Regions from separate parts of the Undibacterium sp. Dicai25W genome, predicted to be linked through region 3. Evidence: predicted binding sites of a transcription regulator. Region 3 holds the regulator's gene; each other region holds the start of a gene.
The links. Region 3 encodes sigma-54, which starts transcription at its own class of promoters, with help from an activator protein. Its sites were predicted from a motif close to TGGCANGNAANCTGCTTT; they were not measured.
Positions count from the first base shown of each region.

Region 1: prpB (methylisocitrate lyase) is a predicted target of sigma-54. The motif match lies at 2,317-2,334, and genes of this name have one in related genera.
Region 2: ACO0KY_RS11235 (TorF family putative porin) is a predicted target of sigma-54. The motif match lies at 7,721-7,738, and genes of this name have one in related genera.

Region 1 covers NZ_JBMPOQ010000003.1:236,319-246,722, forward strand. Annotated here, with positions in the region: gene ACO0KY_RS05830 (chemotaxis protein CheC) at 1-21, opposite strand, end outside; gene ACO0KY_RS05835 (response regulator transcription factor) at 24-383, opposite strand; gene prpR (propionate catabolism operon regulatory protein PrpR) at 485-2,098, opposite strand; gene prpB (methylisocitrate lyase) at 2,422-3,312, shown strand; gene prpC (bifunctional 2-methylcitrate synthase/citrate synthase) at 3,440-4,594, shown strand; gene acnD (Fe/S-dependent 2-methylisocitrate dehydratase AcnD) at 4,720-7,314, shown strand; gene prpF (2-methylaconitate cis-trans isomerase PrpF) at 7,364-8,554, shown strand; gene ACO0KY_RS05865 (NADPH-dependent FMN reductase) at 8,653-9,180, opposite strand; gene ACO0KY_RS05870 (HDOD domain-containing protein) at 9,353-10,228, opposite strand.
Region 2 covers NZ_JBMPOQ010000008.1:101,897-112,300, forward strand. Annotated here, with positions in the region: gene ACO0KY_RS11205 (ATP-binding protein) at 1-1,713, shown strand, start outside; gene ACO0KY_RS11210 (DUF1501 domain-containing protein) at 1,685-2,887, opposite strand; gene ACO0KY_RS11215 (DUF1800 domain-containing protein) at 2,989-4,569, opposite strand; gene ACO0KY_RS11220 (DUF2076 family protein) at 4,706-5,464, opposite strand; gene ACO0KY_RS11225 (YifB family Mg chelatase-like AAA ATPase) at 5,639-7,174, opposite strand; gene ACO0KY_RS11230 (accessory factor UbiK family protein) at 7,184-7,426, opposite strand; gene ACO0KY_RS11235 (TorF family putative porin) at 7,878-8,624, shown strand; gene ACO0KY_RS11240 (P-II family nitrogen regulator) at 8,639-8,977, shown strand; gene ACO0KY_RS11245 (ammonium transporter) at 9,009-10,404, shown strand, end outside.
Region 3 covers NZ_JBMPOQ010000001.1:348,474-358,877, forward strand. Annotated here, with positions in the region: gene ACO0KY_RS01740 (DUF4197 domain-containing protein) at 1-591, shown strand, start outside; gene ACO0KY_RS01745 (ABC transporter substrate-binding protein) at 913-2,070, shown strand; gene ACO0KY_RS01750 (branched-chain amino acid ABC transporter permease) at 2,270-3,160, shown strand; gene ACO0KY_RS01755 (ABC transporter permease subunit) at 3,171-5,135, shown strand; gene ACO0KY_RS01760 (ABC transporter ATP-binding protein) at 5,145-5,873, shown strand; gene ACO0KY_RS01765 (enoyl-CoA hydratase/isomerase family protein) at 5,927-7,021, opposite strand; gene hpf (ribosome hibernation-promoting factor, HPF/YfiA family) at 7,185-7,529, opposite strand; gene ACO0KY_RS01775 (RNA polymerase factor sigma-54) at 7,639-9,123, opposite strand; gene lptB (LPS export ABC transporter ATP-binding protein) at 9,135-9,899, opposite strand; gene lptA (lipopolysaccharide transport periplasmic protein LptA) at 9,901-10,404, opposite strand, start outside.

The DNA.
Region 1 (10,404 bases), on a different contig from region 3:
AAGTTCGCTTAAGGAGTCCATTATTAACTCATAAAGTAGTTGACGACGATAGAAATAGATTTATCCGTAACTGGCTTAGCTACAAAAATTGAACCAATGGAATTCGCACGCGTTTGCATTGTGTCTTGCACGTTGGCGGAAAAAATTGCGATGCGCATATGAGGATGCAGTTGCAATATCTGTTCTGCTGCATCGGTACCAAGTATGCCAGGCATATTGATATCCATCGTGCAGAAATCCAGATGTTGTTCTTGGGTCATTTTGATCGCATCCTCTCCGCAACCGGCTTCAAAAACTTCCCAATCAGGTTGCACTGCTTTAATATGGGCGCGGATTACCATACGTGAAACTTTGCTGTCATCAACAATGAGTAATTTTTTCATAATATATTGCGATGTTTTATAGATTGTTGTTAGTGTTATCAAGTTTTATCTAGATCATTCTACCTCACAGCTTCGACATTTCAACATGTAAAAATCTTCAATTAATGTTTCTTGAGTTTGCGCCATAAGGTGGTCCGGCTGATTCCGAGATAGGCGGCTGCGGCTTCACGGTTATGATTGAATCGTTCCATTACTTGTTCTATAGAAATATTTTCTTCTGAAGAGGGTGTTTTGACTGAAAACTCGTTCTCAGTGTTGACCGACGAATAGCTCGATGAAATCAGTTCCGGACAAATTTTTCGGACAAAGTTCAAAGTCAGTGCCTGCAAAGGTTCTGCGCTCAGAAACAGCGCTAGTCTTTCCATCATATTTCGTAATTCTCTGACGTTGCCAGGCCATGAATATTGTTCCAATAGCGGTCTGCAAGTGTTGATTTCTGCATGTAGATTGATATGCGGGCGTGTTCCCAGATTTGCCAGTGCCTGCTTGAGCGACCATTCCGTCAAAGGCAGGATGTCTTCATGGCGATCTCGCAGTGGGGGCAACGGTAATCGCAAAATCGCCAGACGGTAGAATAGGTCAGCTCTGAAGCGACCTTCTTGAATGCGGCTTTCGAGATCACAATGGGTCGCGCTGATGACGCGAACATCAACGGGAATGGGGCGTATCCCCCCAACTCTGACGATCTCTCTTTCCTCTAGCACCCGAAGCAAGCGTGTTTGCAAATTGATGGGCATTTCGCCGATTTCATCTAAAAATAGGGTGCCGCGATGTGCTGCCTCTAGTAAACCTGCATGACCACCGCGACGTGAACCGGTGAATGCACCGTCTTCATAACCAAATAACTCTGATTCCAGCAAACTTTCAGCGATAGCGCCGCAATTAATGGCGATAAAAGGAAACCGCGTCCGGGGGCTTTCTTTGTGAATTGCTTGCGCTGCAAGTTCCTTGCCTGTGCCGGTTTCTCCCTGGAGCAGAACGGTGCTCGTTGAACGGGCATAGAGTTCGATTGCGCGTCGAGTGGCTTGCATCGCCATTGAGTCGCCACGCAAGTCTTTGATGCCATGTCTGGCGCGCGGCGCATCGGTGGATGGGCGGCGACCTTTGGCAGATTCTAAGGCAGTTAGTCGCGCCAATTCCAGCGCGTCGTCGAATGCCTGGCGTATTGAGCTGGCGGAATACATAAAAATACCCGTTAGTCCGGCTTCTTCCGCCAGATCGGTAATTAAACCAGCACCAACAATAGCTTGTATACCGCTCGCTTTAAGTTCACCGATTTGCGCTCTGGCATCCTCTTCGGTGACATAGGTTCTTTGCTCGATATTGAAGCCAAAGGTGGTTTTGAAATCAGCTAGTTCGGGCATGGTTTCCTGGTAAGTGATAATGCCAATCTCGCTTGACACTTTGCGTGCTCTTGCTAAACCTTGCATGACATCAAAACCACTGGCTTTTGCAATAACAACCGGTACCGGTAACCGGTTTTTGAGATACGCACCATTTGAACCCGCTGCAATGACCACGTCGCAACGCTCGGTTTGCAGGCGTTCACGGATGTGTTGAACGGCGTCTTCAAAGCCCATGTGTAAAGGGACGATGTCTGCATTGGCGTCGTATTCCACCATGATGTCCCGAAACATATCGAACAGGCGTGAGATCGATACTGTCCAGATGATGGGTTTGTCTTGGGGATCGCGTTGGCTGGTGGGATGCTTCATGTTAAATTTGTCGGCGTAAAAGGCGTTGTCAGATATGTTTCATTATATGTTTCATTTTATGTTGCATTTTATGTTTCGTGAAATTTATATGAAACGCTAACTGAAACATTAAGTGAAACGAAATATCCAGTTTATCCAGCTGGTAGCGTAGAGAATTTAGATATAAGTCCTTGATTTTTATAATCCCACGCCTATTCTACGGCGCAGCATGCTGTGCTTGGCACGCAGATTGCATTAAGAGCACGGAATTCTGTTCATTCATTGAGGTCAATGTTCTGAAACTGGTAGGACGAAACCTAATTAACCTGAAAGATAATCACACTATGAGCAACTACTCCGCAGGTGCTGCCTTCCGCAAGGCGATGCAAGAAGAATCTCCGTTACAAGTGGTCGGCGCGATTAATGCAAACCATGCTTTGCTGGCGAAACGCGCTGGTTTTAAAGCGATTTATTTATCTGGCGGCGGTGTGGCGGCAGGTTCGCTGGGGTTGCCAGATTTGGGCATCTCTAATCTGGATGACGTGCTGACTGATGTGCGCCGTATTACTGATGTGTGTGATTTACCTTTGTTGGTCGATGTTGACACAGGCTTTGGATCCTCCGCGTTTAATGTTGCGCGTACCGTCAAATCGATGATCAAGTTTGGCGCGGCAGCAATGCACATAGAAGATCAGGTCGGTGCAAAGCGCTGTGGACATCGCCCGGGCAAAGAAATTGTTTCTAAGCAAGAAATGGTTGATCGTATTAAAGCGGCCGTTGATGCACGTACTGACGATAACTTTGTGATCATGGCGCGCACTGACGCTTTGGCAGTCGAAGGTCTGGATGCCGCGATTGAACGCGCGCAAATGTGTGTCGAGGCGGGTGCTGACATGATTTTCCCTGAAGCGATTACGCAGCTAGATATGTACAAGCAATTCGCGAACGCCGTTAAAGTGCCTATTCTGGCTAATATTACAGAATTTGGTTCCACTCCTTTATATACCGTTGAAGAATTGAAGTCTGCTGATGTTGGTTTGGTGTTGTATCCGCTCTCAGCGTTCCGCGCCATGAACAAGGCAGCAGAAAACGTCTATACCGCGATTCGCCGTGATGGCACGCAAAAAAATGTGGTCGATACGATGCAAACCCGCATGGAATTGTATGAGCGCATTAACTATCATGATTTCGAACAAAAATTAGATGCCTTGTTTGCGCAGCAAAAAGCGAAGTAATTTTTCAGATGAACATGCTCATTGAAGAGATGTGCGTTGGCATCTTCTCTTTTGAGCGTAAATAAAGATACATCCTTGGCCTCTGAGTCTCTGTGTTGAGAGGTTTATTTAAAATTTGGAGATAGCTATGACAACCGAAACTACAAGCACATTTAAACCAAAAAAATCCGTTGCCTTGTCCGGCGTGACAGCAGGTAACACTGCTTTGTGTACCGTTGGTAAAACTGGTAACGATTTGCACTATCGTGGTTACGATATTCTTGATGTGGCGGACGCTTGCGAATTCGAAGAAATCGCCCACTTGCTGGTGCACGGTAAGTTGCCTAATGCAGCTGAACTGGCAGCTTACAAAACAACTTTAAAAGCCTTGCGCGGTTTGCCAGCAAATTTGAAAGCTGCATTGGAAACTTTGCCAGCGTCTTCGCACCCTATGGATGTGATGCGTACTGGTGTTTCCGTTCTGGGTTGCACTTTGCCAGAAAAAGATGACCATAACTTGCCTGGTGCGCGTGATATTGCAGATCGTTTGATGGCATCCCTTGGTTCTATGTTGCTGTACTGGTACCATTTCAGCCATAACGGCAAACGTATTGAAACTGAAACTGACGATGATTCTATCGGCGGTCATTTCCTGCATTTGTTACACGGTAAAAAGCCAAGCAAATCCTGGGAAAAAGCGATGCATACGTCCCTGATTTTGTACGCCGAACATGAGTTCAATGCATCCACATTCACTGGTCGCGTGATTGCTGGTACCGGCTCTGATATGCATTCCGCGATCACTGGTGCAATTGGTGCCTTGCGCGGTCCTAAACACGGTGGTGCGAACGAAGTGGCATTTGAAATTCAAAAACGTTACGACAATCCGGATGAAGCAGAAGCGGACATCAAAAAACGTGTAGAAAACAAAGAAGTGGTGATTGGCTTTGGTCACCCTGTGTACACAATCTCTGATCCACGTAATAAAGTGATCAAAGAGGTAGCGCGCAACTTGTCTGTCGAAGCTGGCTCGACCAAAATGTTTGATATCGCTGAGCGCCTGGAAACAGTGATGTGGGACATTAAAAAAATGTTCCCGAATCTGGATTGGTTCTCTGCCGTTTCTTACCACATGATGGGCGTGCCAACAGCGATGTTTACGCCGTTGTTTGTGATTGCCCGAACTTCTGGCTGGGCTGCGCACATTATCGAGCAACGTATCGACAACAAAATCATTCGTCCAAGCGCCAATTATGTCGGTCCTGAAGATTTGAAATTTGTACCGTTGAACGAACGTAAATAAGTAAAAATATCTCATCTCAACCGCAGAGCCCCTGGCGATACTAATTGACGGGTTGCCTCTGCGGTGTCATTGGTTTCTATCGTCCCCATAGTTTCCATAGCCTCATTACTCTGAGCGAGCACAATATGAACACACAATTCCGTAAGTCATTACCTGGTACTAAGCTCGATTATTTCGATGCGCGCGCCGCTGTCGAGGCGATTCAGCCAGGTGCGTTTGATACCTTGCCATATACGTCCCGCGTTTTGGCTGAAAATTTGGTACGTCGTTGCGATCCCGCGACCCTGACTGACTCTTTAAAGCAACTGATCGAACGCAAACGTGAGCTGGATTTCCCATGGTTTCCAGCGCGCGTTGTTTGTCACGATATTCTCGGTCAGACAGCGTTGGTTGATCTGGCTGGTTTGCGCGATGCCATCGCTGATCAGGGTGGGGATCCGGCGCAGGTTAATCCAGTTGTGCCAGTACAATTAATTGTTGATCATTCACTGGCCGTCGAATGTGGCGGTTTTGATCCTGATGCGTTTGAAAAGAACCGCGCGATTGAAGATCGTCGGAATGAAGATCGCTTTCACTTCATTAATTGGACTAAGCAAGCGTTTAAAAACGTTGATGTGATCCCGCCAGGCAACGGCATCATGCATCAGATCAATCTGGAACGCATGTCGCCAGTGATTCACTCACAGCAAGGCGTGGCATTTCCGGACACCTTAGTTGGTACGGATAGTCATACACCGCACGTGGATGCGCTTGGCGTGATTGCGATTGGTGTCGGCGGTCTGGAGGCAGAAAACGTCATGCTTGGTCGCGCGTCATGGATGCGTTTGCCAGACATCATTGGTGTTGAATTAAGCGGCAAGCCGCAGCCAGGTATTACCGCGACTGATGTGGTGTTGGCCATGACTGAGTTCTTGCGTAAATCCAAAGTGGTCGGTGCATACCTTGAATTTTATGGTGCTGGCGCAGCTGCATTGACCTTGGGCGACCGTGCGACGATCTCCAACATGGCACCCGAATATGGTGCAACTGCGGCGATGTTCAGCATCGATCAGCAAACTATTGATTACCTGAAATTGACAGGTCGTGAAGATGAGCAAGTGGCTTTGGTTGAAACTTATGCCAAGGTAGCTGGCTTGTGGTCTGATACTTTGTTGAAAGTAGAATACGAACGCGTATTGACGTTTGATCTGTCAACCGTCGTCAGAAATATGGCAGGCCCATCGAATCCACACGCACGTGTAGCGACGGCTGATTTGGCTGCAAAAGGCATTGCGGCCGCATGGGAAAATGTACCAGGCCAAATGCCTGACGGTGCGGTGATTATTGCGGCAATTACCAGTTGCACGAATACATCCAATCCGCGCAACGTGATCGCCGCGGCTTTGTTGGCAAGAAACGCCAATCGCCTTGGCCTGACGCGCAAACCTTGGGTCAAGTCTTCTTTAGCGCCTGGATCTAAAGCAGTCACGATGTACCTGGAAGAAGCGGGCTTGATGACTGATCTCGAAAAGCTGGGTTTTGGCGTTGTTGCCTATGCCTGCACGTCTTGCAATGGGATGTCGGGTGCTTTGGATCCGGTGATCCAGCAAGAAATTATCGATCGCGATTTGTACGCAACGGCAGTCTTGTCTGGTAACCGTAATTTTGACGGTCGTATTCATCCTTACGCAAAACAAGCTTTCCTGGCGTCGCCGCCTTTAGTGGTTGCCTATGCGATCGCTGGTACGATCCGTTTTGATATTGAAAAAGATGTGTTGGCTGTTGTTGATGGCAAAGAAATTCGTCTCAAAGATATCTGGCCTGCTGATGAAGAAATTGATGCTATCGTTAAATCCAGCGTTAAGCCAGAAATGTTCCGCAAAGTGTACGAGCCTATGTTTGCGATTCAGGCAGCATCTGCAAATACCGTGAGCCCGCTGTATGACTGGCGTCCACAAACCACCTATATTCGTCGTCCGCCATATTGGGAAGGTGCCTTGGCAGGCGAGCGTACCATGAAAGGCATGCGTCCTTTGGCGGTATTGGGCGACAACATCACGACCGATCATTTGTCACCATCGAATGCGATTATGCTCGATAGTGCTGCAGGTGAATATCTGGCGAAAATGGGCTTGCCAGAAGAAGATTTCAATTCTTACGCAACCCACCGCGGTGATCATTTGACCGCGCAACGTGCCACGTTTGCGAATCCTACGCTGAAGAATGAAATGGTGCGCGATGCTGATGGCAAGGTCAAAGCAGGCTCTTTGGCGCGTATTGAACCAGAAGGTAAGGTAACTCGCATGTGGGAAGCGATTGAAACTTACATGGAACGCAAACAGCCATTAATCATCGTCGCTGGCGCTGATTATGGCCAGGGTTCTTCACGTGATTGGGCAGCTAAAGGGGTGCGTCTGGCGGGTGTGGAAGTGATTGCAGCGGAAGGCTTTGAACGTATTCATCGCACGAATCTGATTGGCATGGGCGTATTGCCACTCGAATTTAAGCCAGGTGTGAATCGCCTGACATTAAATCTCGATGGCTCTGAAACGTATGACGTCATTGGTGAGCGTAAGCCACGTCAAGATCTGACCTTGGTTATCCATCGTAAAAATGGTGAACGAGTTGAAGTAGCAATGACCTGTCGTTTAGATACCGCTGAAGAAGCGTCGATTTACGAAGCAGGCGGCGTGTTGCAACGCTTTGCTCAGGACTTTTTAGAGTCAACCAAGGCTGCTTGATTTGGTATCGGGAACGATGTTTTCAGTTTTAAAATACGAAAGATGAAAAATGGCTCATCCAGCTCAAATTAAAATTCCTGCGACATATATTCGCGGCGGTACTAGTAAGGGTGTATTTTTCCGTTTGCAGGATTTACCGCTTGCAGCGCAGGTGCCGGGCTCTGCACGTGATGCGATGTTGTTGCGGGTAATTGGTAGTCCCGATCCTTATGGTAAGCAAATTGATGGCATGGGAGGGGCGACCTCGTCGACAAGCAAAACAGTGATTTTGTCGAAAAGCACGCGCGCAGATCACGATGTCGATTATTTGTTTGGTCAGGTAGCGATTGATAAAGCATTTGTTGACTGGAGCGGTAACTGCGGCAATTTATCTGCCGCGGTTGGTTCTTTTGCGATCAGTGCTGGTTTGGTAGAGGCAGATCGTATTCCGCAAAATGGCGTGGCCGTGGTACGGATTTGGCAATCGAACATAGGAAAAACAATTATTGCGCATGTTCCCGTCACCAATGGCGAAGTGCAGGAAACGGGCGACTTTGAACTGGATGGTGTCACTTTTCCTGCGGCCGAGGTACAACTTGAGTTTATAGATCCGGCTGCAGACGAAGAGGGGGCTGGTGGTTCTATGTTCCCGACCGGAAATCTGGTCGATGACTTAGATGTGCCAGGGGTTGGGGTATTGAAGGCAACGATGATTAATGCAGGTATTCCGACTATTTTCGTCAACGCAGAAGCGATTGGTTACACTGGCACCGAGTTGCAGGATGCGATCAATGGTGATGCTAAAGCGTTGACCATGTTTGAAACCATCCGTGCGCACGGCGCAGTACGCATGGGTTTGATCAAGCATATTGATGAAGCAGCACAACGTCAGCACACACCAAAAGTCGCGTTTGTAGCGCCTCCTGCGGATTACGTATCTTCAAGTGGTAAAGCGGTTTCTGCAATCGACGTTGATTTACTGGTTCGTGCCATGTCTATGGGTAAATTGCATCATGCCATGATGGGTACGGCAGCGGTAGCCATTGGTACCGCAGCGGCGATTCCGGGTACTTTGGTCAATCTGGCAGCGGGTGGTGGTGAGCGCACAGCAGTACGTTTTGGCCATCCCTCAGGAACGTTGCGTGTCGGTGCGGAGGCAACCCAGCTCAACGGTGAATGGGTAGTGAAAAAAGCGATCATGAGCCGCAGTGCACGGGTTCTGATGGAAGGCTGCGTAAGAATTCCTGCGGATAGTTTTTAGTTTTAGTAATAACCGAACATTTCCATCAGATATATCGCGAACATCGCTTTAATTTGGCGATGTTCGCTTTTTTTTTTGCGTAATTGCGCTTTCTTTACTTAAGCTTTCAAAGTCGCCAGTGCCGCTTGTAATTGTTGTTTTAATTCAGGATTGCTGAGTTCGCCCGTAGCTGCATCGAAGTTGCTATGGAAAGATGGGATCGATAAGCTAGCTTTTACCGTTGCACCAAAATACGGTAAAGAAGTCGTTGCGGCTTGCAACACTGATTTTGCACCGCCAGGACCAGGCGATGTTGACAGCGCAATCACTGGTTTTTCATTGAAAACCTTTTGTTGTATGCGTGAAGACCAGTCAAACAAACTCTTATACGCAGCGGTGTAAGAGCCGTTGTGTTCAGCGAATGAAATCAGGATAGCATCTGCGCCATTGATTTTTTCTAAGAAGTTTTTAGCTTGCTGCGGATGTCCGTGCTCAGCTTCGTGATCCTGGCTATAAATCGGGGCAGCAAAGTCGTTCAGATCCAAAACTTCAACTTCGGCGCCTTCGATCAGTCCTGCTGCGTGCGTGACAAGCTTTTTATTTATAGATTGGCGACTGTTTGATGCTGCAAATGCAATGATTTTCATGAGCTTTCTTTCTGTTGCTATGTTGCGTTGAAATGATTGATATCTGACATTTCTGTCAGTACCTATCATATCTGGCTATTATGGCAAGTAGAAGAATGCCCCTGAAAAAATAGGGTCTTTCTTTTCTACGCTAATTAGCAGTACTACATACTCATTAGCTGCATTAGCTGCATTAGCTCATCAATGCAGCTGTTAGTGCGCGAAGTTCTTCGTCAGATTCTTCAAGTATGCTGTTCAGCGTTCCATCACCAACGACAAAATCAATTTCTGAACTGAAACGTTCTGATTCAGAATAAGAATTGAAATCCAGTGGAGATTGTGTGCTTGCCAGTTCATTTGCTAATAATATCGTGTCACCTAAGGTTTCTGGGGGCATCGCACGTAAGCCAAACCACATTGCTTCCAAGGCCTCAATGACGGGAACGGGTACATACAGATTCTTAATGACGGCACGTCCGATCACTGCTTCTGTTGATTCTAAGTCAATAATAGTGTCCGAAAATTCAGGTAATTGTTCATCTTCGTCAAAAGAAGAGTCTTGCTCTAACAACGATGGAAATTCTTCGGCTCGTGATAACAGGTAAAAGTTTCCTACTTCATGAACGATGCCGATAAACATCGCAGTGTCTGCGTCCAATTTTGTAATACGGCGTGCAATGACTTGCGATAGCGCGGCAACTTGTGCAGTATGTTCCCACAACTTATTGGTGATGTTTCTGATGTTGCGATCTTTACTCGTGCCTGCTAACTGCCTGACGATCACTGTAGCTACAACCGCGCGGAGAGACCGAAAGCCAAGTCGATTAATGGCAGCTTTGACATTGGTGACATCGCTACCCCGGTTATAGGCGGCTGAATTGGCAATGGCCACCACGCGCGCTGCAAGCAAGGGCTCATTCATAATGAGCTTGGTTGCGATGTCTACTGCGCAATCAGGGTCATCTAATGCTTGCTGAATTTTGAGCGATGCAGCGACATTGGTCGGAAATACCAAATCGCCTCGGTTTGCCTGTTCGACTATGCTTTTGAGCGCTTTAGATCTGTTCATTGCAGAGGTCTGTCTAAGTTGGGTTAAGCATCGCTGAGGTTCTGTGCATTTTTTCTAAGAACCCCTCTCGAAGAAAATGTGTCCCTTCGTTGCTCACTGCACATTCTGAAAAAGAAAAATAGTCCGCTTTAATGCATCTACTTTAAAGAATGAGCCTGACTGTTTCATTTTGCTCG
Region 2 (10,404 bases), on a different contig from region 3:
ACGGGCCGTTGGATATTCTTTTTAAGCCATAGATTGACTGGCAGCGACGGTGAATTTATTGGTGCCGTCATCATGGGTATTTCACCTGACTTTTATTCTAATTTTTATCAAAAACTTAGCGTTGACGGACACGCGGCCATCAGTTTGATGCGTGATGACTTTATTTATCTTGCTAAATGGCCAGAAAGTGATACCGACATGGGGCGCACAAATCGAAAGGGCAGCGCCTACCATTTGCTCAATGATTTAAAGAGACGTTCCGGAGTCATCATCTCTGAAACAGATACCCATACCGGTAATCAGAAGGTGGTTCGCCGTATGGAGGCGATACAAGCACTGGACAAGTACCCGCTGATCGTGAATTTTTCAATCGATGAAGATTTGTATTTGTCCGATTGGTGGAAAATCAGTGTCGCTATTGCGATCGTCACCGCTGCTGCTATTGCCGCCGTGCTGGCGGCGTTCCGTATATTAATTCAGTTATTTTTGCAGCGTGAAACAGATATGCGGGTGATGACCGAACTCAAACGCGAGGCGGATATTATTAATCGCAGTCAAACCGGCCTGTTGCAAAACCTGACCGAACAACAAGGCGCATTGAAAGAGTCTTCTGATCGTTTGCAGGCGATTTTTCAAAATGCGGTTGACGGCATTGTGATGATTGATGAGGAGGGTATCGTGGAAGCGATCAATCCAGCAGCTTCATTGATTTATGGTTACTCAGCTGACGATGTTGTAGGAAAAGATAATCAATTATTTTCTCCCAAAGGGCAAGCTGATTTATTGACGCTGGCCACCAACCAGCGCGAGTTTTTAAAGACCGGGCGTCTGTTGCTTGAAACGGAGAGGCGCAGAAAAAATGGCGAATTGTTTCCGGCTGAGTTGGCTATGAGCGAATATCATCTGGGCGGAAAACAAAAACTCATCGTATTTGTGCGCGACATTTCTGATCGCCGCAAAATTGAACGCATGAAGAATGAATTTATTTCCACCGTCAGCCACGAACTTCGTACGCCACTGACTGCGATACGGGGCGCACTGGGTTTGTTGATGGGGGGCGCAATGGGCGCATTACCGGAAAAAATATTGCCGCTACTGACAATGGCACACAAAAATAGTACCAGCCTGACCCGCTTGATTAATGATTTACTCGATATTCAAAAAATTGAAGCCGGTAAAATGGACTTTTTGATGGAGCGCGTTAATCTCAGTGTTTTACTGCAAGCGGCAGTGCAAAATAATCAGGCCTTAGCGCAAGAACTTGGTGTTGGCTTGTACATTGCAGATGAGGACAATGCCACCCAACTGGCTGCGGTCAATGTGGATCAGGGGCGTTTCCAGCAAGTGATGGCGAACCTGATTTCTAATGCCTGCAAATATTCACCACAAGGTGGCGTAGTTAATTTGCGTGCCAGCAGATTAGGACAGGATACGGTTCGAATTTCGGTGGAAGATCAGGGCAGCGGAGTGCCAGATAGCTTCCGTGACAGGATTTTTCAAAAATTTTCTCAGGCCGATTCGTCAGATACGCGTGCGAAAGGCGGGACTGGCCTTGGCTTGGCAATTTCTAAAGTGATTATTCAACAAATGCAGGGAGATATCGACTTTTATAATCTCCCTGCAGATCAAGGTGGCGGCGCTATTTTTTATGTAGATCTGCCATTGGCGAACCAACAAAGTAGTATTAAATTAAGCCCAGATCCCGTGCTTTAACGCCATTGAACACGGTAGTTAATTGCTGATTGTTTAAACCGTAAATCCGCGAAAACAAGCCACCTAGCACGGCGCGATATTCATTCAATACCGGGAAATCGCGGTTTTGAAATAATTGGCCGGATGTTAGTTTAATCTGGTCGCCGAGGACTTGTCCGCCTTTGACGCCACCACCCATGACCCAATAGACACTACCGTGTCCGTGATCGGTGCCGCGCTTGCCGTTCTCGCGGAAGGTACGGCCGAATTCGCTGATCACGACCACTGTGGTGTCATGCCAGGCGTCGCCCATTTCTTCTTTATACGCAGCCAGTCCGCGACCAAGTTCTTCAAATTTACCCGCCAACGCGCCTTTCGCACCGCCCTGGTCTACATGCGTATCCCAACCACCAACATCGATAAAACCGAGCGCATATTTTTCACGCATCATTTTGGCGATACGTTTGGCTTCCAGTGCAAAACCTTTGGTGGTGATCGCATCGCGATTCGCGGCATTCATTTCATCTTGCATTTCCATCGCGATATCCTGCCTTACTGCAAACCCTTCATTGACTTGCTGGGCTAAGCCGGTTTTGCCGTACATTTTTTGAATGATGTCGGTTTGGCGTGGATCGACGCTGGATTTGGACAAGTTACGCAAAGACGTATTGCCTACGCTGGCAGTGCCTTGCATGGAAATCGGTAATTGATCGGTGAATGCCATCGCCGGAATGCCTTTGCCACCATTGATTACGCTGGCTAAGCGATTCATAAAGCCAGAATGGTAATTGCGCGACGTATTCAAGGGTTGCCCAAGTTCTATCGTGTCTTGCGTTTCAAAGTGACTGCGGGTGAGATCGTCGGTACCGGCGAAAGGGATAAATGCGACTTCACCATTTTTGTACATAGGATAAATCGTGTCACGCAGTGCCGGATGGAGTCCCCAGTCGGCATTGAGCTCCAGTGCTGATTGCGGATTATCGCTGGGACGGGCAATCGCAATGTTGGGACGGGATTCGTAATAAAAACTGCTGGAAGTAGGTACCAGTAAATTACATGCGTCATAACCACCACGCAAAAAAACCAATAAAAATCGACTTTGCGTTGCTGGTTCTGCCAGCGCATTGGTGCAAAATCCCGTGGCAGGCAATGCAGTCATCGCCAGCATGGATTTAAGCAGGTCACGGCGGTTCATGATAGATCCTTCAGACTGATAATTGAATGAAATTGAATGAAATTGAATGAAATTGAATGAAATTGAATGAAGTCGAATGAAGTCGAATGAAGTCGAATGAATTAGCGTCGCATCATTTCTGGTGAGGCGAGGAAAAAGATATTCCATTCGTTAGGATTCTTCGCTTGTAGCAAAGCGTCCCGGGTTTCTTTGCTAAACGTATTACTCATGTTTTTGGCATACATAGAGCTGGCCAAAGCGGGTGCTGGTGGTTTTTCTGCTGGCGCCGGCTGATTCTCGATCTTAAACAGACCAGGCGTGCCGAATGCCATATTACGAGCGATGTCAAAGCGCACACTCATCTGACCCGGGCTTGCCCAGGCGCTTTCTTGCATAGAATAACCATCTGGCGTTTGATGACCATTGAAAGGCTGCCCCATCATATTGAGCCAGTTCAGTATTGGGCCAGTATTGACGATAGAATTACCGTCATAGGCAAGGCGCACAACACTCACCACGTAATGCAAAGAATCTTTGAATTTGTGACCGAGCGAGGCAATGAATTCCGGCGAGTCAAACATGGTTCGTAAAGTGATGGGGATATTGCCATCGCTTTGTAAAAAGCTCTTTGCCATGCTTTGAATCAGCGCATCGGATGGGTTGTCTGACACAAAGTAAGTCGCTAACTCTTTGCTGATGTAACGCGCGGTAGCTGGCTGTCTGGTCAACATGCTGAACACTTCTTCCATCTCATTTAAGCCGCGGCCGTGAATGGTGGTACCTAAAAACTGCTTATCGCCAAAATCATGTCTTTGCGGATTAAACTCAAATAAACCTCGACGAACATAAAATTTGCTCAGCTCAGGTTTGATTTTCGGGGCATTGCCGTTGAGGTTGATACCGACACCTGTCAGCACCCGCGCCAACTCTTGCACATCCTTTTGTGTGTAGTCGCTATTAACGCCCATGGTATGCAACTCCATGATTTCACGCGCATAGTTTTCATTGATGTGGCCGCTGGCATTGTACTCATTGTCGAGGTAGCGCAGCATTGCAGGATGGTAAGCAGTGGCACGCAATAAATCGCGGAAATTACCTAAGGCGTAAGGACGAATTGCATTTTCTTCAAAGTCACCCAACATGGCGCGGATATTATGTTTGCCGCTGTGAATATTGAAATGGTTCATCCAGAACCAGGTCATTTGTTCTTGTAACTGGTTGGGGGAATAAATGTCGCGCAACAATGAACGGGTTGCTGCTTCGCGTTGCAGGCGACTCAGTTCTTGCTGGTATTGCTTATTGAGACTGTCATCTACCCCTTTTTGCTGGTCAGCGGCAATCCGTTGTGCCTCCAGCTTGTGTATTAAATCCTCCAGCGAGGTTTGGGAAATCGTCATGGCGCTGATTTGCGTCTGGATCACGTTAGGTACGACGCTGCCACGGGAACGTAATTGCTGATCCAGATAACGGTCCATATTGACAGTTTGCAGTTGCTGGTCAGAAGAAAAGTTACTGCCGAAGGTCAGACGGTTCAATAATTGATTTGGATTGACATTGGCTTTGGTCAGCGTGTTACCAATGGGAGGCAATTCTTTAACGTAGTTGTTCGTTGCGCCCTGTTGCAACAAAGAAGAGGAACATGCACTTAGCAAACATATCAGCGTGGCACTGGCCAACCGTTGTATTGTTGTAGAGGTAAGCATGGGCTTTCTGTTCTCCGGTCACATTCAAAGAATATGAGGATACAACGAATTATCCCCAAAATAGATGACCGGAGCAGAAAGTGGCTGTGTATTTTTTTGTAAATGTGTAAGACTTTATTGAGCAGGCTGTAACGGCTTACGTGTCATCGCTACCGTTATCGCTACTATCATCGGACACGCTATCAAGCGCGGATGCTTGATTTTGACCTTGATCAAAATAACCTGGTATCAAGCCACCATCATTACTGTTATTCAGATTGTTGCCTGGGTTGACGTCGCTGAAATTATTTCCCATTCCGTGACGCTCATTGCCACCCATCAGATGGCTGATACCCTCGTATAAAAACGCACCTGCGGCAACGCCTGCCGCTGCGGTGGCAACCGTGCCTAAGACGCTGCCAGTATTGCCACCAAAAAAGCTAGGAGATGCTGACTGAGCATATTGCACGGGCTGGGTGGATTGCACTGGCGCTGCCCCCATGGCAGGATACGCGGCTAATGGCGCCCCTGTGACGGAAGTCGTTGTAGAAGGATAATCGCTGGTGTTACCGACTGGCTGCACATTCAATGGCCGGCTGTGCGCGCTATTTCCCCAGCCACTGACGGCTGGATCCAGAAAGCTGGAATTTGAAGAACCGCCTGAACTCGCGCTGAGTGCTGCAACCAGTGCTTTTTGCTCACGCAAATCCGCTTGCAGGCTGGCAATTTGGCTATTGGCATTGGCCATTGCTTGATCCAGTAACAATGCGCGTTGTACCAATAAATAGCTCGCATCTGCTTGCTTGCTGACGGCAGCCGTGATCATTTCGAGCGCAACCGGGTCTTTATTGACACCCTGAACTTGTATTAATTGATCAAGAAAGTTCTGCAAAATCTGGATTTCCTGCGGGGACATGGTTTTCTCCTGAAGTGAGCGATGTGGCCTGTATCTGGTCATGGGAACACAGATTTCAATCCCGGCGTTGAACTGTGTGAAAAATTCTGTCTTTGAAAATCCAGGGCTGAAATTGAGGTTCATATTTGCTGCCTGATCTTGGGAACGCTGTAAAAGAGTGCGGGGCGCTATGTCCTAGCGTTCTTTCAACGCACGGCGGTATTGAATCGCTTCCGCCACGTGGGGTGCGCAAATGTGTTCGGAGGCAGCCAGATCGGCAATGGTGCGGGCAACCTTGAGCACCCGATGATAAGCGCGGGCTGACCAGTCGAATTTATTCATGGCGTGCTTGAGTATTTTTTCTGCTTCTGTATCGGGCTGGCACAGCGTATCAATCTCTGTTGTGCTGAGCAGATTATTGGCTTTGCCCTGTCTTTGCTGTTGGCGGTCAAAGGCGGCTTCTACACGAGCAAGAATGTGGATGCTTGGTTCGCCGCTGGCTTGTTTGAGCAAATCAGCTTGCGGTAATGCGGCAACCTGGATTTGTATATCGATGCGATCGAGCAAGGGACCAGAAATTTTATCTTGATAACGATTGATGATGTCTGGCGTGCAACGGCACTTGCCATTGCTGTGTCCGAAATAGCCGCACGGGCACGGGTTCATGGCGGCGATCAGTTGAAAACGTGCCGGAAAATCCGCCTGCCGCGCCGCGCGTGAGATCGTGATGTGACCCGATTCCAATGGCTCACGTAAGACCTCTAATACTTTACGATCAAATTCTGGCAGTTCATCAAGGAACAGTACGCCACGATGGGCGAGAGAAATTTCACCGGGGCGAGGATTACCTCCACCACCGACCAATGCCACTGCCGATGCAGTGTGATGAGGTGAGCGGAAGGGACGAACTTTCCACTTTTCTATGGAAAATCCTGAAGTCAGCGATTGCACCGCTGCCGATTCCAGTGCCTCCTGATCTGTCATGTTCGGCAAAATGCTGGCAAAACGGGCTGCTAACATTGATTTGCCGGTTCCTGGAGGACCGACCATTAACACCGAATGGCTACCTGCGGCTGCCACTTCTAGTGCGCGTTTCGCTTGTAGCTGGCCTTTGACTTCACTAAAATCCGGGTAGTTGGCTTGCTTGCGGTTTTGCGAAGGACGATGACGTGAAAGCTTGCTGTCATTATCGATTGCAGCAAAGTGAGCGCAAACTTGTAGCAATGAGTCTGCGGGGTAAATTGCTGCTTCGGTGACCAGGGCTGCTTCATCTGCATTGGCTGAAGGCAAAATAAAAGCAGCTTTGCGCCCGGATTCTTGCTTTGTTTCGTGACTGCTTTGGCAAATAGCAAAAGTCATCGCCAAGGCGCCGCGAATCGGGCGTAGTTCGCCGGAAAGTGAAAGCTCACCGGCAAATTCGTAGTGTGCAAGCATTTCAGCTGGGATCTGGCCAGATGCCGCTAAGATGCCTAGTGCAATAGGCAAATCGAAACGGCCGGACTCTTTGGGTAAATCAGCCGGGGCGAGATTAACAGTAATACGTTTAGCAGGAAATTCAAACCGCGCATTTTGTAATGCTGCACGCACCCGGTCTTTGGATTCTTTGACTTCGGTTTCCGGTAAGCCAACTATCGTAAAAGCCGGAAGCCCGTTGGCCAGATGCACTTCCACGGTTACTTGCGGAGCGTGCATGCCGTTTAAGGCGCGACTTTTGAGAACCGCCAACGACATAAGGCAGTCTTATTTTTGCGAGATCTGTGCTTCCAAAGCAGCCACACGTTCCTCTAGTGCCTCCAGCTTAGCGCGGGTTTTAGCTAAAACTTGAGCCTGAATATCGAATTCTTCACGAGTGACCAGATCCAGCTTAGAAAAACCTTGCGTCATCATGGCTTTGACATTTTTTTCTATGTCTTTCGCTGGTGAATTTTCAAATGCCTGGCTGATTTTTGCCTGCATGTCTTCAAAAAAATTTTGCTTGTTCATCGTCTTTTATCCTCATTATAGGGTCGTGTGCACGTTAATGGTGCGCCGCAATTTGCCGTTAGTTTATCCAAAATTGCTTGCCGCAAATTGGTGCAAATTTAGTCTATTCCGTGCAAAGGCACTTATTGCTGTTTTGCCTAAACAGAAATCATAACCTAAAGCTAGCTTACTTCCCATCTTCTTCCAAATTCAACTATTACAAGGCGTAACAAGGGTGTCATTTAGCTAGACTAGGCTACGAGTAGATGCAAAAAAAACATGTAACAAATTTAAATATATTTCTTTTGAGGAAGCTGGCACGACTTCTGCTTATACGGAGACAACAGGCATTATCGAGTTCATTTCCCGCGGGGTCACGGATGATCTTCTGACTTTGTGTTGAGGTTCACGGAGTGAGTTCAACGCAGTTTCTTACCAACATTTATGTTTTTTACATTTTAGGGGAAGCACAATGAAGAAATCTCTACTTGCTGTTGCAGTTGCCTCAAGCTTCTTAACCGGTTTTGTGCATGCAGAAGATGCCAAGCCAGACAATGAAGTCAGCTTTAATGTTGGGGTCGCAAGTGACTATCGCTACCGTGGTATTTCTCAAACACGTTTAGACCCGGCATTGCAAGGTGGTGCTGACTATACACATAACCCGACGGGTTTTTATGCTGGAACCTGGTTGTCCTCAATTAAATGGACGAAAGATGCAGGTGGTGGTGGTGATGTTGAATGGGATTTGTATGCCGGTAAAAAAGGCGAGATCGTCAAAGATGTGAGCTATGACGTAGGTGTTTTGAGCTACGTTTATCCATCGAATGGTTTGGATAATGTTGCTGGTTTAGTCAACGCAAACACAACAGAAATCTATGGTCAGATCGGTTACGGTCCTATGTATGCGAAGTATTCGAGTTCCGTTACTAATTTGTTCGGCAATCCAAACAGTAAGAACAGTGGCTATCTGGATCTGGGTGCGAATATTGAGCTGCCAGACACGTACACTTTGGTGCTGCATGCAGGTCGCCAGATGATTAAAAACAACTCGGCTTATTCTTACACTGACTGGAAAGTCGGCGTTACTAAAGAATTTGTCGGCGTTGCCTTTACGCTGGCAGCGATTGGTACAAATGCAAATGACGCCTTGTACGTAACACCAGCAGGTAAATTCACTGGCAAGACAAGTCTGGTCTTGACTGCCGTTAAAACTTTCTGAAGACCGAGGATAGTATGAAACTCATTACCGCCATTATTAAACCCTTCAAGCTCGATGAAGTTCGTGAAGCTTTATCTGAAATGGGCGTTCAGGGGATCACCGTGACCGAAGTTAAAGGTTTTGGTCGTCAAAAAGGCCATACCGAGTTATATCGTGGTGCCGAATACGTGGTCGACTTTTTGCCGAAAACAAAAATCGAAGCGGCAGTGGATGATGCGATTGTAGATCGTGCAATCGAAGCAATCGAAAGCGCAGCACGTACCGGAAAAATTGGTGACGGCAAGATTTTTGTCTATGACTTGCAACAGGTTGTGCGTATTCGTACCGGTGAAACCGGCAACGACGCGCTCTGATGCACTCAATTTGACTTACGGGGATATTGATATGAAAAATGTATTCAAACAAATACTGGTAGCAGGCGCTTTGCTTGCTTCAGTAGGGATGACATCGGTCGCGTTTGCGGATGACGCTCCGGCCAAACCTGAAGCCGCTGCGGCAAGCGTCGCAACGGCTGCCAGTGCAACGGCCACCGCTGCCGTTGTCACGCCAATTCCGGCACCAGACGTGTCAGTGGCATCCTTGCCAGCTGCTACGGCAGATGCAGCGGCGGCTTCTGCTCCTGCTGTTGTTGCCAACAAAGGCGATACTGCATGGATGTTGGTATCGACCTTGTTAGTCATTCTGATGACGATCCCAGGTCTGGCTTTGTTCTACGGTGGTCTGGTACGTTCTAAAAACATGCTGTCGATTTTGATCCAAGTGTTTATGATTTTTGCGGTCATTATCGTGTTGTGGTGCATCTACGGTTATTCACTTGCATTTACTGAAGGCAATTCAGTGATCGGTGGCTTTGATCGTGTGTTCCTCAAAGGTATCTGGGATCCGGTCAAAGGCACATTTGCAACGGCAGCGACATTCAGCAAAGGCGTCGTCATTCCTGAGTTTGTCTATGTGGCATTCCAGGCGACATTTGCAGCGATTACTTGCGGTCTGATTATTGGTGCATTTGCTGAACGTGCAAAATTCAGCGCAGTGCTGGCATTCGTGGTGTTGTGGTTCACATTCAGCTACTTGCCTATCGCTCACATGGTCTGGTTCTGGACTGGTCCTGATGGCATTAAAGATGCCGCATCTGCAGCAACTGAGTTGGTCAAGGGCGGTTTCTTGCAACAAAAAGGAGCACTTGATTTTGCCGGTGGTACCGTGGTGCATATCAATGCGGCGGTCGCTGGTCTGGTTGGTGCGATCATGATCGGTAAGCGTGTTGGTTACGGTAAAGAATCGATGGCGCCACACTCACTGACAATGACGATGATCGGTGCTTCCTTGTTGTGGGTGGGCTGGTTTGGTTTCAATGCCGGTTCTGCTTTAGAAGCGGGCGACATTGCAGCATTGGCTTTCGTGAACACCTTGTTGGCAACCGCAGCAGCAGCAGTATCGTGGGTATTTGGTGAATGGATGTCTAAAGGCAAACCATCGATGTTGGGTGGTGCTTCCGGCGCGGTGGCTGGTCTGGTAGCGATTACCCCAGCTTGCGGTTTCGTCGGCCCAATGGGTGCATTAGTTATCGGTTTGCTGGTTGGCGTGATCTGCTTGTGGGGTGTGAATGGCCTCAAGCGCATGATCGGTGCGGACGATTCACTGGACGTATTTGGTGTGCATGGCGTTGGTGGTATCTTCGGTGCCTTGGCAACGGGTGTGTTTGCAGCCCCAGCGTTGGGTGGTCAAGGCATTATGGATTATGTTGCTAACAAAATGTCGGCAGATCCATACGTGATTT
Region 3 (10,404 bases):
AGTGCTGGCCTGAAAGGGGCGTTGGATAAAGGTTCGGCTGTAGCCGTGAGCAAGCTTGGTGTGGAAAATGGATTCCTGAATAATGATAAGGTAAAAATTCAACTCCCGTCCGTGCTGGAAAAAGCTATGCCAATTTTGAAGATGACAGGGAAAGGCCAACAACTCGATGAATTAGTCGTTTCTATGAATCGTGCCGCTGAAGCAGCAGTGCCTATGGCAAAACCCTTGTTGGTTAATGCCGTCAAATCGATGAGTCTGACTGACGCAAAAAATATTTTGACCGGTGGCGAAACTTCGGTGACTGATTTCTTTAAACAGAAAACGGCAGCGCCATTGTCGGTTAAATTTTTGCCACTGGTGAAAGGCGTCACTGATAAAGCGGGCTTATCGTCAAAATACAATGCGGTGATGGGGCAAGCACAAAAATTTGGCGTCGTTCCGGAACAAGAGGCGACCGTTGAGGGTTATGTCACACAAAAAGCCCTGGATGGTTTGTTTTTGATGATAGGCGAAGAAGAAAAAGAAATCCGGCGTGATCCAGTTGGTGCTGGTAGTGCTGCGATCAGTAAAGTATTTAGTTTGCTGAAGTAAATGAAAAAATTGTGTTGCGCTGGCTGAAAAGGCTAGCGCAACACATATCAAAAGCCATCAAAAAAAGCATTTTTTCCTGCGGTTTTGCACTGACCGTAGCGCGCCAAGTAAGCTCTTGCAACAAGGAATACTTGCTACGTAGTTTTACTTAAGTAGATAATGTTGCAACGCAGTATCAATTTTTCTGGTAAGTTATCGCACAAGCACAGCGCATTTGAAATGATAAAGATTATTTCACCAGCCTATTTTTTGACTGGAACTCTGCTGTTTGCCCTACAATAAATCAACAAAATGATTCACATTAAAATATCGGAGATCAACATGTCATACAAAATGAAAACACTGATTGCGACCGCGTTAGTTGGCTGGTCGATGGTTGGTATTGCTGCTGAACCTATCAAGATTGGTGTATCAGGCCCCTTAACAGGTGGATCTGCACCTATGGGTGTTTCCATGCGCGATGGTGTCAAGCTAGCGGTGGCCGAAATCAATGCTAAGGGTGGCGTGTTGGGACGACAGTTACAGATCGTCGAACGTGATGATGAAGCAAAAAATGAACGTGGTGTGCAAGTCGCGCAAGAACTGATTAACAAGGAACGTGTTGTAGCGACGGTAGGATACGCCAATACCGGTGTAGCAATTGCGTCTCAGCGTTTCTATCAAACTGCAAAAATTCCTGTGATGAATAATGTGGCAACAGGCTCTATTGTCACGAAACAGTTTGTCGCACCTGAGTTCACTGAAAATTATATTTTCCGTAACGCTGCGAACGACACTTTGCAGTCAGCGATGATTGTTGATGAAGCAATCGTCAAGAATAAATTTACCAAAGTAGCGATTCTGGCTGACTCCACAAACTACGGTCAACTCGGACGTGAAGATCTGGAAAGAACTTTAAGCGCAAAAGGGATTAAACCCGTCGCCGTCGAAAAATTTAATATCAAAGATGTCGATATGACAGCGCAATTGCTCAAAGCTAAGCAAGCGGGCGCTCAAGCCATCCTCACTTATGGTATCGGCCCAGAATTGGCGCAGATCGCTAATGGTATGGAAAAACTGGGTTGGAAAGTCCCGATGATCGGCAGCTGGACTTTGTCGATGGGTAACTTCCTTGATAACGCAGGTAAAAATGGCAATGGTGCAACCATGCCACAAACCTTTATCCAAGATCCAAATACACCAAAACGTAAAGCCTTCATCGAGGCCTACCAAAAAACCTACAAAATTGATCGTATTCCCTCACCAGTTTCTGCAGCACAAGGATATGACTCGATTTATCTCTTGGCAGCAGCAATGAAGCAGGCGGGTACGACGGATGGACCAAAAGTACGCGAAGCTTTAGAGAACCTGAGTGAAAAAGTTGATGGCGTTGTGATGACTTACAACAAACCATTTACCCACGATGATCACGAAGCGATTAAAGCCGGCGTGCCAGTGATGGGCGAAGCGAAAGACGGTCATATTGTCCTGTCAAAATAAGATATTGCTGGGTAGTTGATGCATGCAAAGTATTTCTGAGTAATACCGGAACCAGGCTGAAAACGAATCGTCGTTTTTATCGCCTGGTTCATTTTTATTTATCCCGCAACCGCACTGTTTTGACGCTTGTAAGACCTGGTTTGGAAGTAGCCTTACCGGGTGAGGTTCGACGCTGTGCGCTCCATTAAGGCATTGAAAAATGGAAATCTTATTACAACTCGTGTTCAGTGGCATTGCCCTTGGCATGATTTACGCTGTTATTGCTTTCGGCTATCAATTGACCTTTGCCACCTCCGGCACCCTTAATTTCGGACAGGGGGAGTCGCTGATGTTAGGCGCGCTGGTTGGTTTGAGTCTGGTAGGTAGTATTCATGGCGGCCCGTATATGAATTACTGGTTGATGATACCGCTGGTGATTCTGTTTGGCGGTTTACAAGGGATGGTGGTGGAGTGGATCGCCGTACGCCCGTCGATCAAAATCAAATCAGAATTTGGCTGGATTATGTCCACCATCGCTTTGGCAATCATTTTTAAAAATGTCGCAGAAAATATCTGGGGCAAAGATGATTTGACCTTCCCTTCGCCCTTGTCGGCGCAACCGTTCCAAATTTTTGGTGCGAATGTACAACCTATGCAAATCGTGGTCATTGTTGGTGCCTTAGCGATTATGTTAGCGGTTGAATTATTTAATCGTAAATCGATTTATGGAAAAGCAGTCGTAGCAACATCGAATGACCGAGATGCTGCAGGTTTAATGGGTATCAATACAAGCATGGTCATTACGTTTTCATATGCACTGTCATCAGCGACTGCCGCGTTTGCAGGGGTGCTGGTGGCACCTTTGACACTGACTGGTGCGACAATGGGTTCTTCGTTGGGTTTAAAAGCGTTTGCTGTGGCGATTATTGGTGGATTGACTTCCGGTGTTGGTGCCATTGTCGGTGGCTTGATTTTAGGTATTGCTGAGACGCTGACCGGTTTCTACGTTTCTACAGGTTACAAAGAAGTACCTGGTCTGGTTTTGTTATTGCTGGTATTAGCGATAAAACCAGCAGGTTTGTTTGGTAAAACCGCGATCAAGAAAGTATAAGGAAGAAGCCATGAATATAAAGTCCTTAGCGGTTTCTGTTGTCGGTATCGCTGCGCTGGGTTTGTTCCCCGTCTTTATGCACAATCCGTATTATTTGCATCTGGCAGAGACAATTTTAATTTACGCGATTTTGTTGTTTGGTCTCGATATTGTAGTTGGTTATACCGGTCAGGTATCGTTAGGTCATGCTGGATTGTTTGGCATTGGTTCCTACACGACAGGAGTGTTGTTTCTTAAGTTAGGGATGCCAATTTTGCTCGCGCTACCAGCCAGTATCGTGGTTGCGGCTTTGTTTGGTGCGGTCATGGCCTTACCTGCCTTACGAGTTACCGGGCCGTATCTGGCGATGGTGACTTTAGCGTTCGGTACGATTACGCAAATCCTGATCAATGAAATGAGCTTCTTAACCGAAGGTCCGATGGGCATACAAATCACTAAGCCAGTGTGGTTTGGTCAAAAAATGACTGAGGTAGGTTTTTACTATCTGGTGGCGGTGATGATGGTGTTGGCCCTTATCGTTGTGCACAGGGTATTGAGTTCGCATTTAGGTCGGGCATTTCAGGCGCTGCGTGATAGTCCGATTGCTTCAGACTGTATGGGTGTTTCTGTCTATCGTTACAAGGTATATGCGTTCGTCATTAGTGCAGCCTTGGCAGGTTTAGCAGGTAGTTTATACGCGTATTCTGAACAATATATTTCACCGAATACCTACAATTTTGAACTGACGATTTTGTTTCTGTTAGCGGTGATCATGGGCGGGCGTAAGAGCCGGATTGGTTCGTTACTCGGTGCTTTTATTGTCGTGATGCTGCCTTCATTGTTGGCGGATATTGACTTGTTCCGTCAGATTTCTACTGGTGCCGCAGTGATTGCAGTGATAGGCGCAATCGTGGCTTTGGTTCAGAAGCGCAAAACAGGACGTGAGCTGGTGGTGCCGGTTGTAGCAACTGTAGGCATGGCTTTGTTTTCTTATAAGCTGGAAAATATTACGGACTGGCGCTTGACCATCTTTGGTTTGATGACCTTGTTTGTTGTCTACTATTTGCAAGATGGGATTGTTGGGTTTGTTAGTGCAATGTTTGGTAAAGGTCCACGCCATCTCATCGCAAATGCCGACGCGGATAAAATTGGTGACAGTCTGGCGATCGCTAAAGCGGGTGGTGACAGTAGTGGAGTATTACTTAATGCACGTCAGTTATTAATGCAATTTGGTGGTTTAAAAGCCCTGAACCATGTTGACTTGCAAATTGCCAGAGGAACAGTGCATGGGTTGATCGGGCCAAATGGTTCTGGCAAAAGCACGATGATGAATGTACTGACTGGGATTTATAAACCTACCGATGGTGCAGTCGAATTTAGCGGTAAGGTAATTTCAGGCACAACGCCTTCTGCAATCGCCTTAGGTGGAGTTGCTCGTACTTTCCAAAACGTGCAGTTGTTTGGTGAAATGACAGCGACTGAAAACGTACTGGTTGGTTTGCATAGTACTTTCCGTAGCAACGTGTTTGATGCGATGGCGCATACGCCACGGTACTTGCGTGAAGAGCGTGCTGCGCGTGAACGTGCAGCCAGTATTTTGCACTTTGTAGGCTTATCCGATCTGGCGAATGAAGAGGCGCGCAACCTGCCATATGGCAAACAGCGTTTGTTAGAAATCGGTCGTGCTCTTGGTTTGAATCCACAATTGTTGTTGCTGGATGAGCCTGCTGCCGGTTTGACTGCACCCGATATCAAAGAGCTCATCGCTATTATTCGTAAAATCCGTGAGCATGGGATCACGATTATTCTGATCGAACATCATATGGATGTTGTGATGTCCTTATGCGATGTCGTTACCGTACTTGATTTTGGTCAGAAGATTTGTGAAGGTAAGCCAGCTGATGTACAAGCGGATCCCAAGGTCATTGAAGCGTACCTGGGCGGTAGTGTGAGTGAAGAACTGAGCGGCGCGGCACATCCCGTGGCAGCGGTGTAAGGAGAACCTATGTTAACGATTTCAAATTTACACGCTGCGTACGGTAAGGTGCAGGTATTGCATGGTATTTCTTTGGAAGTCCCAAAAGGAAAAGTGGTAACGTTGATCGGTTCAAATGGCGCTGGTAAAACAACGACCATGCGAGCAATTTCTGGCATGTTGAAACCGAAGGAGGGCACAGTGAGTCTAGCTGGTAATGATATCACCGGACTTGATTCACATAAAATTGCGCGTGCTGGATTAGCTCACTCACCTGAAGGTCGGCGCGTGTTTGCGACGATGACGGTGAAAGACAATTTGCTGTTAGGCGCTTTCCCACGCTTTACCGGCTCGCGTAACCGCGGCGATATTGATACCGATCTGCAAAAGGCGATGGAGCTGTTCCCACGCTTACGCGAACGTCGTGATCAACTGGCTGGCACCTTATCTGGCGGTGAGCAACAAATGCTGGCGATGGCGCGTGCCGTGATGTTAAATCCGGAAGTTATTTTGCTGGATGAGCCGTCGATGGGGCTGGCGCCGATCTTGGTGGATGAAGTGTTCCGTATCATCCAACGTCTGAAGCATGAGGGCATGACAATGCTGTTGGTTGAGCAATTTGCGGCTGCGGCGTTAGCCGTCGCAGATTATGGCTATGTCTTAGAAAATGGCAAAATTTCTGTGCATGGTCCGGCCGCTAGTCTGCAAAATGATCCTGCGGTCAAGGCTGCGTACCTTGGTGGTAATTCGCAGCATTAAGTTTAGAGCAGTGCAAAATGTAGGGTGGGTTGCATCCGCCCTACATGAGTCAATTATCCATTCAAAGAGCGCAGAGGATGGGCATATGCTGGCCATACTTCGTTGAAAAAACCTGCCACCATGTCTTCACTGACCTCAGACAAGTGCGCTGGTGACCATTTGGGTTGATTGTCTTTGTCAACTACCAAGGCACGTACCCCTTCGAGTACTTCGCCGTGTTTAAAGCAATGCCGGACCATATTTCTCTCCATGCGCAGGCAATCAGACACGGACATGCTGGCGCTGCGGCGAAGTTGTTCGAGAGTCACACACATCAGTAACGGTGAGCGCTTTTCCATGGTGGCCAGTGTGCTTTGGGCAAATACACTGTTATTCTTTTTGAGTGCCTCAGCAATATTTATCAAGCTATTGCCAGAAAATAGCGCGTCAATTTCAGTGCGTTGCACTGCCAGTTTGCTTTGCGCTGGTTCAGCTTGTGTCGCGTAAGGGCGGGCGAAATCGTGAATTGCTTTGCGCAAATCGGATGTATCGCTATTGCTCAATAATTCCATTAAGCCAGAAATTTCGCTGGTTGGAATAAATACATCTGCCAAACCAGCATATAGCGCATCAGCAGCACCGATAATTTCGCCAGTTAAACCCAGATAAGTACCGATTTGTCCTGGCGTACGTGACAGGAAATAACCACCGCCAACGTCTGGAAATAAGCCAATATTCACTTCTGGCATTGCCATCTTGGTACGCTCAGTCACGATGCGTAAGCAACTGTCAGGACCCGCTTGTGCAATCCCCATGCCGCCGCCCATCACCACGCCGTTCATCAGCGCAATATACGGTTTTGGATAGAAATGAATTAAATGGTTTAATGCGTATTCTTCGGTAAAAAAATCTTCCAGCAATGCGCTGTCGCCTGTCGGAGTGGATGTTCCGACATCATAAAAAAAGCGAATGTCACCACCAGCACACAAGGCTTTTTCGCTGCTGCTATGAATAAACACTGCACGGATATCGTTATTATCACGCCATTTCAATAAGGCAGTCGTGATACTTCTTACCATGTCCAATGATAGGGAATTGAGTGCTTTGGGGCGATCTAATGTAATGAAGCCGATTTGATTTTTGACAGAAGTGACAACGTATTCGCTCATAGGGATACCAATAAATTGATCGTGGTAAAACTGGTATTTTATGCTGCTGCGCGCTTGCCGTCACGGTCTTTAGTACGGATTGAGTGATGTGTGGGATAGCAATAAAAAAGGACGCCAGATAGCGTCCTTGTTTTAGTGACCCTGAATGAGCAGGGGTTGGCGATTATGCCGATGCCGGATCTGGCATGTGTTTAATTGCATCGTGGTGATGTTCTTGAATCTTGTCTTTGTGTTTGATCACTTGACGATCCAGTTTGTCTACCAGTGCATCAATGGCTGCATACAAATCATGCGCCAGACTTTCTACATGGATATCTTTACCGCTGATGTGCAGATTGATATCCGCCTTGTGGCGTTTGTCTTTCTCGCGGAGCTTGTCAACCGTCAGGATGACGGCAATATCAATGACTTGATCGAAGTGTCGCCGGACTCTTTCCAGCTTGGTGTGTACGTATTCGCGGATTGCAGGAGTTACTTCGACGTGATGTCCACTGATGGTGAGATTCATACTGTGCTCCTATGGTAATGTTGCTTGCTATTACGATGCGCTCATTTCATCGGAAGTGTCTTGAGCTAAATCATATATAGCAATTTAAACCGGAATTACAAGGACTTTGTTACAAACATTTACGCATACTGACGGGTGGAATTTTCAGAGCTTCGCGGTATTTGGCGACTGTACGTCGGGCAATTACCATACCCTGTTCACCCAGCATTTCTGCGATTTTACTGTCAGAGAGTGGGCTTTTCTGGTCTTCTGCTCCTATTAACTGCTTGATAAGTGCTCGTATCGCGGTGGACGATGCTTCCCCCCCGGTTTCCGTCGCGACATGGCTGCCGAAAAAATACTTTAACTCAAACATGCCATGTGGGGTCAACATGTATTTTTGGGTCGTAACACGGGAAATAGTACTCTCGTGTAATCCTAGTGTATCAGCTATTTCGCGCAAAACAAGGGGGCGCATTGCGACCGCGCCATGCGTGAAAAAGTTACGCTGTCTTTCTACTATCGCTTGTGCAACGCGCAAAATTGTCTCAAAGCGCTGCCGCATATTTTTGATGAGCCAGCGTGCTTCTTGTAGTTGCGCACCAAGTCCGTTCTCTCCTCGATGTTGCCGCATCAGATTGGCGTACATACTGCTGACGCGCAGCTTGGGCATCACATCTTGATTGAGCGAAACTTGCCAGCCATGCACAGTTTTTTTAACGATAACGTCGGGCACAACATAGTCAGAACTGCTCTTGGCAAATGCATACCCTGGTCTAGGGTGACATGCGCGTATGACAATTTGTGCTTCGCGCAAATCCTCGTCATCGCAATCAAAGATTTTTTTTAATTTCGTGAAATCTCTTTGTGCAAATAAATTTAATTGTTTTTCAACAATAGCTAATGCCAGACGTCGTGTGACAAAAGGGATTTGGGGTAAACGTTTTATCTGTATTGCAAGACATTCGGCAGCACTTCTGGCACCGACCCCTGACGGATCAAAGCTTTGTACCATCGATAACGCGAATGATAATTCTTCTGGCTCTACACTGAGTTCTATCGGTAAGCTGGAATGTATTTCATCCAGTGTCTCTGAAAGGTAACCATTATCGTCAATTGCATCGATAATCAGTTCTACTAATGCCAGGTCGCGTGGTTCGCGCAGGCTCAGACGCATTTGCTCCAGCAAGTGCTCTCGGAGGCAGATATGAGCGGCTTCTAGTTGCCGGTAACCATCATCATCTTCAGCGCTGTGCTGACCTGCTGGCGCGTCGTTGAAGCTCCATTCTTCTTCGTTGGCGCTGACACTGTCATTGGGTACAATTTCGCTGTCTGATGGTGTTTCTTCAGCGCTATTGGTATTTTCTCTGGCGCTAGAAGTTTCCATGCCGGCATCAGGTGTGTTACTTGATGTATTGATAGCACCATCTGCGAGTAGACGTAGAGCATTGTCCATAGGATCGTCTACGCGTTCCAGCAAGGGATTTTCTATGAGTAGTGTCTCTAATTCCTGATGCAACTCCAGCGTCGACAATTGCAATAATCTGATCGACTGTTGCAATTGCGGCGTTAATGCCAGATGTTGGGAAGTACGTAGTTGCAGGCTTTGTTTCATGATGCTTTCCGTCACATGCGGAAATGCTCTCCCAGATAAACCCGACGCACTGATTCGTTCTCAATGATGTCATCAGGCTTACCGCTGGCCAATACCGCACCCTGATTGATGATGTAGGCGTGGTCACAAATACCTAATGTCTCGCGAACGTTGTGATCGGTAATCAATACCCCTATGCCACGCTCTTTCAGGAATCGTACGATACGTTGTATCTCAATCACGGCAATGGGATCAACACCAGCGAATGGTTCGTCTAGTAATACGAAGCGGGGATTAGTTGCCAATGCGCGGGCGATTTCGACGCGTCGTCGTTCACCACCAGATAATGACAGCGCCTGGCTTTCGCGAATTTTTTCAATTTGTAAATCCACCAGCAAAGCATCCAGACGCCGATCAATTTTCTGCTTTGAAAGATATTTTTTATTTTTATCTTTCTGCAATTCCAAAACAGCACGAATATTTTCTTCCACCGTCAGCTTTCTGAATACCGATGCTTCTTGCGGTAAATAGGATAAACCTAAGACCGCGCGTTGATGTATAGGTAAACCTGAAATAGCCACGCCATCGATACTGATTTGTCCGCCATCTGATGGCACCAAGCCAACGATCATGTAAAACGAAGTCGTTTTACCGGCACCATTGGGACCGAGCAAACCAACCACCTCGCCACTTTTTACCGATAAAGAAACATCTCTGACAACTTGTCGTGCGCCATAGCGCTTTTGCAAACCTTTGACGACCAGAATGCTATTTTTTTCTGAAGTGTTGGCTGGCATCTTAATTTGTCTGTTTATTAATTTTTGGTTGTATCGTCAGTTTGATTCTGCCACCGCCAGAAACTACCGAGCCATTACTTGTGTTGGTGCCAACGAAGACATCGTTTTTGCTGTCGTAAGAAAGAAATTCGCCCTCTTGTTCATCTGTAACCTTTTTGCCGTCTAGGTAACGCACTTTTGCTTTAGAGATGAATTTGACGAACTCTGTTTTTTCGTCGTATTCCGCACGATCTGCCTCACCTTCAACCCAGAGATCCGGGCCACCATCACGTTTCTGACGGAATCTGACTTTTCCACCTGATTTACTATACAGATTAACGTGTTGAAAATCTTCAGGGGTTTTAGTTGCGACTGCGCGTTCGGATTTCACAATTAACGTGCCCTTGGTAATAACAACGTCACCAGTTGCAGTGGTAATGTTAGTTTTACCATCACTCACCAGGTGTTCGGCTTCGATGACCATTTCTTTTTGGCTGTCGGCTTTTTCCGCATAAGCCGGCAATAA